DNA from 3 places in the Actinosynnema sp. NPDC023658 genome. Region 1 is predicted to be linked to each of the others. Evidence: riboswitches for the same ligand, from Rfam matches in the RefSeq annotation. Region 1 holds a riboswitch; each other region holds the start of a gene.
What was found. Region 1 has a riboswitch for glycine ahead of gcvT (glycine cleavage system aminomethyltransferase GcvT). Riboswitches for the same ligand answer to the same signal wherever they lie in the genome.

Region 1 (2,257 bases):
TAGCGCGGCGGCCTGGTGCGTGGCCAGGTTGCAGAGGCAACGCCGGGACGGCGTGGCCTAGGTCCGACGAAGTCGGGGCGGGCTCCTGCGGTCGAGGAGCCCACGCCTTGAGGGGCGGGCTCCTGCGCGGGGAGCCCCAGCCCGCGGGAACGCACGAAGTACTCTTGAGCCGTGCGACGCCTCATCACCCCCAAGCGGCTGGCCGTCGCGGCCCTCTGCGTGGCGTCGCTGGTCGTGTGCTGCGGCCTGGCCTACTGGCAGTGGGAGCGCTTCTCCGAGGCCGGTGGCACGTTCCAGAACCTCGGTTACGTCTTCCAGTGGCCGCTGTTCGGCCTCTTCCCCGCGTTCGTGGTGTGGCGCATGGTCAGGCTGGAGTCGCGCCGCAAGGCCGAGGCCGCCACGTCCGGGACCGCGCCGCACGCCGCCCCCGACGCTCCACCGCACGCCGCTCCCGAGCCTGCGCCGCACGTCGCAACCGACGTTGCGCCGCACGCCGCTCCCGGTGCCGACGAGGTCGCCCCGGAGCCGGTGGCCGTGCCGTCGCAGCCGGTCGTTACCGTTGAGCCCGTCAGAGCACCCGCGGCGGACGACGAGGACGAGGAGCTGGCGGCCTACAACCGCATGCTCGCCGCCCTCCACGCGCGGGACCAGCGGTGAAGCGAAGGTAGGGCGATGAGCGGCGCGTTGAGCAGGTTCCGGTTCATGGCTTACGTGGTCGGTGTCGGCCTCCTGCTGCTCGTGGTCGCCATGATCGCCAAGTACGCGGGCGGCAACGCGGGCATGGTGCGGGTCGTCGGCCCGGTGCACGGCTTCCTCTACGCGGTCTACCTGGTGCTCACCGTCGACCTCGCGCTCAAGGCCCGCTGGTCGATCAAGGGGACCGTCCTGGTGCTGCTCGCGGGCACGATCCCGTTCGTGTCGTTCTACGCCGAGCGCAAGGTGGTCGAGAGCGTCCGGGCCGAGAAGGGCCTGTGACCGGGGTTGACCCCGCCCGCCGGGCACCCCTAGCGTCTGGCGGTACCAACTGAACACGGCCGTCGATGTCGCGCGGGAGAGTCCCCGATCGGGGCGCCGAAGGAGCAACTCCTCCCCGGAATCTCTCAGGCACAGCTACCGCGCGACGAAGGCAACTCTGGAAAGCAGGCGTGCCCGGTGCGCCTCGCCCACGGTGCAAGCCGCCCTCACCCGGTGGCGAAGCTCTCAGGCTCATGACAGAGGGGGAGGCTCTCTCGACGAGGAGTCTCCGGTGGACCGTGTCATCCTTCACCCGTGTAGTTCCCGGACTGGCCAGCGCCCGCCGACCCGACCGGTCGGCCCCGCCGCCACGTCCGCACCCAGGGAGGACCCCGCCTGATGGAAAGCCGCCGCACGCCCCTGCACGCCGAGCACGAGGCGCTGGGGGCCATGTTCACCGACTTCGCGGGCTGGCGGATGCCGCTGCGCTACGACAGCGAGCTGGCCGAGCACCACGCGGTGCGCACGTCGGCGGGCCTGTTCGACCTGACCCACATGGGTGAGATCGTGCTCACCGGCCCGGAGGCGGGCGCCGCGCTCGACCACGCCCTCGTCGGCCACGCGTCCGCGATCGGCGTCGGCCGCGCCCGCTACACGATGATCTGCGAGGCAGACGGCGGCGTCATCGACGACCTGATCGTGTACCGCCTCGACCCCGCCGCGCCCTCCGCTGGGGAACGCACGTCGGCCGATTCCAACGCGCCCTCCGCTGGGGAACGCACGTCGGCCGATTCCAATGCGCCCTCCGCTGGGGAACGCACGTCGGCCGGCGACGCCGAGTACCTGGTCGTCGCGAACGCCTCCAACGCCGCCGTGGTGCACGAGGCGCTGGTCGAGCGGGCCAAGGGCTTCGACACCTCGGTCGAGGACAGGTCCACCGACTACGCGCTGCTCGCCGTGCAGGGCCCGAAGGCCACCGCGATCCTCGCCGGCCTCACGCCCACCGACCTCGGCACCGTGAAGTACTACGCCTCCTACCCGACCGAGGTGGCGGGCAAGCCGGTGCTGCTGGCCCGCACCGGCTACACCGGCGAGGACGGCTTCGAGCTGTTCGTCGCGCCGGACGACGCCGCGCACGTCTGGCAGGCGCTGCTGGAGGCGGGCCGGCCGCACGACCTCAGGCCCGCGGGTCTCGGCTGCCGCGACACGCTCCGGCTGGAGGCGGGCATGCCGCTGTACGGCAACGAGCTGGGCCGCGACCGCACGCCGTTCCACGCGAACCTCGGCCGGGTGGTGAAGCTCG
Region 2 (2,257 bases), on a different contig from region 1:
CGCCGATGACCAGGTCGGCCTCCACGACGGCCTGGTCGACGGAGAACCGGGTGGACGTCACGGTGCGCAGGCGGCCCTGGTAGAGGGCGTCGATGTGGCGCAGGCGGTCCACGTTCGTGTCGAGGATCTGCACGTCCGCGCCCATGCCGACGGCGATGCCCGCCGCGTTCAGGCCCGCCACGCCGCCGCCGATGACGACCACGCGCGCCGGGTGCACACCGGGCACGCCGCCGGGCAGGACGCCGCGCCCGCCGGAGGGCTTCATCAGCGCGAACGCGCCCACCTGGGGCGCCAGGCGGCCCGCGACCTCGGACATCGGGGCCAGCAGCGGCAGCGCGCCGTTCGCGGTCTGCACGGTCTCGTAGGCGATGGCGGTGGTGCCCGAGTCCAGCAGCGCCTGGGTCAGCGGCCGGTCGGCGGCCAGGTGCAGGTAGGTGAACAGGACCTGGCCCTTGCGCAGCCGCGGGTACTCCTCGGCCACGGGCTCCTTGACCTTGAGCACCAGGTCGCCCTCGGCCCACACCTCGTCCGCCGTGGCCAGCACCTTCGCGCCGGCGGCGGCGTACTCGTCGTCGGTGATGGCCGAACCGAGGCCCGCGCCGGTCTCGACCAGCACGTCATGGCCGCGCTCGGTCAGCTCGTGCGCACCCGCCGGAGTCAGCGCGACGCGGTACTCGTGGTTCTTGATCTCGCGTGGGACGGCGATGCGCACGGTGGGCTCCTTTGACCGGTGTTACACCCAAGGTCCGGTAAGCGGTGATCGGTGTCATCGTGCTGAGCACACCAAGGGGCCAGGGTGTGGTTGTGCGGATCGGACAAACAGCCGGTCGCGTTGACACCCGTCCGGGTGGCACCTAGCGTGCGGACCACCAACTGAACATCGGCCGCGGCGCAGCATGAGCGCCGGAACCCGCGCGGGAGAGACCTCGGTGAACGTGTGCCGGGGCGCCGAAGGAGCAAGTACCCCGCACACTCTCAGGCAGCGAGAACCGCTCGGGTGAGGCGACTCTGGAAAGCGCGCCGCCATGCGCGCACCCACGGTGCAAGCCGGGTCGGATCGACGGTCAGCCGTCGCGTCCGGTCGGGCGAAGCTCTCAGGTCCCAGGACAGAGTGGGGCTGGAGACCTCGCCTCAGGGAGCGCTGCCGTGACCTTTCCGGACAACCTGCTGTACACGCCCGAGCACGAGTGGGTGGACTGGGTACCGGGTACCCAGGACCCCGTGGCCGTGGGCATCACCTCCTACGCGGCCAGGTCGCTGGGCGACATCGTGTTCGTGGAGCTGCCGGCGCTCGGCACCGTCGTCACGTCCGGCGAGGTGTGCGGCGAGCTGGAGTCGACCAAGTCCGTCAGCGACCTGTACGCGCCGGTCAGCGGCGAGGTCGTGGCGGTGAACGACCGGGCCGTGAGCGACCCGTCGTTGATCAACGACGACCCGTACGGCGAGGGCTGGCTGTTCAAGGTGGCGGTGACCGACGCGACCGGGTTGCTGACCGCCGCCAGGTACGCGGAACTGACCGGGGACTGACGTCATGGCGATCAGCGTGTTCGACCTGTTCTCCGTGGGGATCGGACCGTCCAGTTCGCACACCGTGGGCCCGATGCGCGCGGCGGTGATGTTCGCCGACCGGTTGGGCCCCTCGCTGCCGTCCGTCGACCGGGTGCACGTGGAGCTGTTCGGGTCGCTCGGCGCGACCGGGCACGGGCACGGCAGCCCGAAGGCGGTCCTGCTCGGCCTGGAGGGCCACCGGCCCGAGGAGGTCGACCCGGTGGAGGCCGACCGGCGGGTGGCGGAGATCCGCGCCACCGGGCGGCTGCGGCTGGGCGGCGTGCGCGAGATCGCGTTCACCGAGGACACCGACCTGGTGATGCACCGGCGCAAGTCGTTGCCGTTGCACCCCAACGGGATGAGCTTCACCGCCCGCTCGGGTGACGCCGTGGTCGACTCGGCGGTGTACTACTCGGTCGGCGGCGGGTTCGTGGTGGACGAGAACGCCACCGGCACCGACCGGATCAAGGCCGACGAGACGCCGGTCGCGCACCCGTTCCGCACCGGTGACGAGCTGCTGGCGCGGTGCCGGGAGACCGGGCTGTCGATCAGCGAGGTCATGCTGGCCAACGAGCTGTCGTGGCGGGACGAGGCGGAGGTGCGGGCGGGCCTGCTGCACATCTGGGCCGTCATGCAGGAGTGCGTCGAGCGCGGCTGCACGGAGTCCGGTGTGCTGCCGGGCGGGTTGAAGGTCCGGCGGCGTGCGGCG
Region 3 (2,257 bases), on a different contig from region 1:
GGTCGCCATCCGGTGCGCGCGGGTCGCGATGGCCTTCAGCCCTTCCGGACCGTGGTACACCGCGTACATCGACGCGATCACCGCGAGCAGGACCTGCGCGGTGCAGATGTTGCTGGTCGCCTTCTCCCGGCGGATGTGCTGCTCCCGCGTCTGGAGGGCGAGGCGGTAGGCGAGCGAGCCGTCCGCGTCGACCGACACGCCGACGAGCCGTCCCGGCAGCTGCCGTTCGAGGCCCTGGCGCACCGCCATGTACCCGGCGTGCGGCCCGCCGAACCCGACCGGCACGCCGAACCGCTGGGTGGTGCCGACGACGACGTCCGCGCCGATCTCGCCGGGCGGGCGCAGCAGCGTCAACGACAGCAGGTCGGCCGCGACGACGACCTGCGCGCCCGCCTTGTGGACCTCCTCGATCACCGCCGCGTGGTCGCGGACCACACCGGACGCGCCGGGGTAGGACAGCAGCACGCCGAAGAAGTCGCCGCCCAGGCCGAGGCCCTCGATGCCCTGCGACAGGTCGGCGGTGACGATCTCGATGCCCAGCGGCTCGGCACGCGTCTCGATGACGGCCAGCGTCTGCGGCAGCGTGTCCGCGTCCACGACGAACTTGTCCGACTTGGACCGACCCGCCCGGCGGACCAGCGTCATCGCCTCGGCGGCGGCGGTGGACTCGTCCAGCATCGAGGCGTTGGCCAGCGGCAGGCAGGTCAGGTCGCCCACGACGGTCTGGAAGTTCAGCAGCGCTTCGAGCCTGCCCTGGGAGATCTCCGGCTGGTACGGCGTGTACGCCGTGTACCAGGCCGGGTTCTCCAGCACGTTGCGGCGGATCACCGGCGGGGTCGTCGTGCCGTAGTAGCCGAGGCCGATCATCTGCGTCATCGGGCGGTTCTGCGCCGCCAGGGCGCGCAGCTCGGCCAGCGCCTCGGTCTCGGTGGCGGGCGCGGGCAGGTCCAGCACCAGGTCGCGCTCGCGGATCGACTCGGGGATACCGTGCTGCGCGAGCTCCTCCAGCGAGCCGACACCGATCACGTCGAGGATGCGGGCCAGCTCCGCGGGCCGCGGGCCCACGTGCCGGTCGGCGAACGGGGTGCCGTGCTCGAGTGCGGCGAGGGGGATGCGGTCCTGCGTCATCGGTGCTGGCCTCCAGGGCTCCGGACAGACTTCTGCCGTTGCCCTCCCCCTCTGTCTTCCGCCCGACGTCGGGCGCCTGAGAGCTTCACCCGGCTGGCGGGCTTGCACCGTCGGCGGGGTCGGCCGGTTGTGCCCGACCCGCTTTCCAGAGGCGTCTCACCCGCGCGGTCCTTTGCACCTGAGAGGTTCCGGGGAGGATTTGCTCCTTCGGCGCCGAGGCTGGCTCGGACTCTCCCGCGCGGGATAAAGCGACTACGCGCGAAAGACTACCCGCTGGACGTGCGGGCAATGCCGTCGCGCGACGTGGATCTCAGTGCCCGGTACGCCGCCTGCCCGCCGCCGGTCGCTCGCAGTCGGTCGCTCGCAGTCGGTCTCCGGTCGCTCGCCGTGGGCCTCGGGCCGCTTCCGACCCTCCGGTGGCCTCTCTCGTCCGCCTCAGCCGATGGCCCGGGTGCGGCGGCGGCGGGACAGCTCGTCGTCGGACGGCTCCACGATCTCGGCCCCGTCAGCGCGTTCGGCGGGGAAGTCGTGGATCGTGCCGCTGATCTCCCGCATCGCGCCGCTGACCGCGATGCCGAACACCCCTTGGCCGCCCTGCAGCAGGTCGACCACCTCCTCCGGGGACGTGCACTCGTAGACCGTCGTCCCGTCGCTGAAGAGCGTGATCCGGGCCAGGTCCTGCACGCCGCGGCGGCGCAGGTGGTCGACCGCGACCCGGATGTTCTGCAGCGAGACGCCGGTGTCCAGCAGTCTCTTGACGACCTTGAGGACGAGGATGTCCTTGAACGAGTAGAGCCGCTGGCTGCCTGAGCCCTGGGCACTCCTTATCGTCGGGTTGACCAACCCCGTGCGCGCCCAGTAGTCCAGCTGGCGGTAGGTGATGCCCGCGATCTGGCACGCGGCGGGGCCGCGGTACCCGACCAGTTCGTCCGGCAGCGAGGAGTCCGGGAACAGTTCACCCTGTTCACCGGATCCGGCCCGGATGGGCGCTTCCTCGACCACGCCTGCCTCCCCTCGGTCCGGTCACGACGACCGGCGACCAACGTGAAGCCGCCGCGGTGCCCGAATAACACCGTGGCAATTCACCTGAGTTCGACGGTAAGACCGCCTAGGGGGCAGGTCAACGCGA

Region 2: another riboswitch for glycine. It lies ahead of gcvH (glycine cleavage system protein GcvH); the one in region 1 lies ahead of gcvT (glycine cleavage system aminomethyltransferase GcvT).
Region 3: another riboswitch for glycine. It lies ahead of gcvP (aminomethyl-transferring glycine dehydrogenase); the one in region 1 lies ahead of gcvT (glycine cleavage system aminomethyltransferase GcvT).

What each region holds. Positions count from the first base shown of each region.
Region 1 is NZ_JBFAAX010000100.1:9,189-11,445, forward strand. Features, by position in the region: gene AB0G02_RS14380 (helix-turn-helix transcriptional regulator) at 1-61, shown strand, start outside; gene AB0G02_RS14385 (hypothetical protein) at 172-657, shown strand; gene AB0G02_RS14390 (DUF3817 domain-containing protein) at 673-975, shown strand; glycine riboswitch at 1,039-1,126, shown strand; glycine riboswitch at 1,127-1,225, shown strand; gene gcvT (glycine cleavage system aminomethyltransferase GcvT) at 1,351-2,257, shown strand, end outside.
Region 2 is NZ_JBFAAX010000015.1:7,545-9,801, reverse strand. Features, by position in the region: gene ald (alanine dehydrogenase) at 1-712, opposite strand, end outside; glycine riboswitch at 906-1,002, shown strand; gene gcvH (glycine cleavage system protein GcvH) at 1,147-1,527, shown strand; gene AB0G02_RS03720 (L-serine ammonia-lyase) at 1,532-2,257, shown strand, end outside.
Region 3 is NZ_JBFAAX010000219.1:5,327-7,583, reverse strand. Features, by position in the region: gene gcvP (aminomethyl-transferring glycine dehydrogenase) at 1-1,128, opposite strand, end outside; glycine riboswitch at 1,284-1,375, opposite strand; gene AB0G02_RS21415 (MerR family transcriptional regulator) at 1,564-2,130, opposite strand.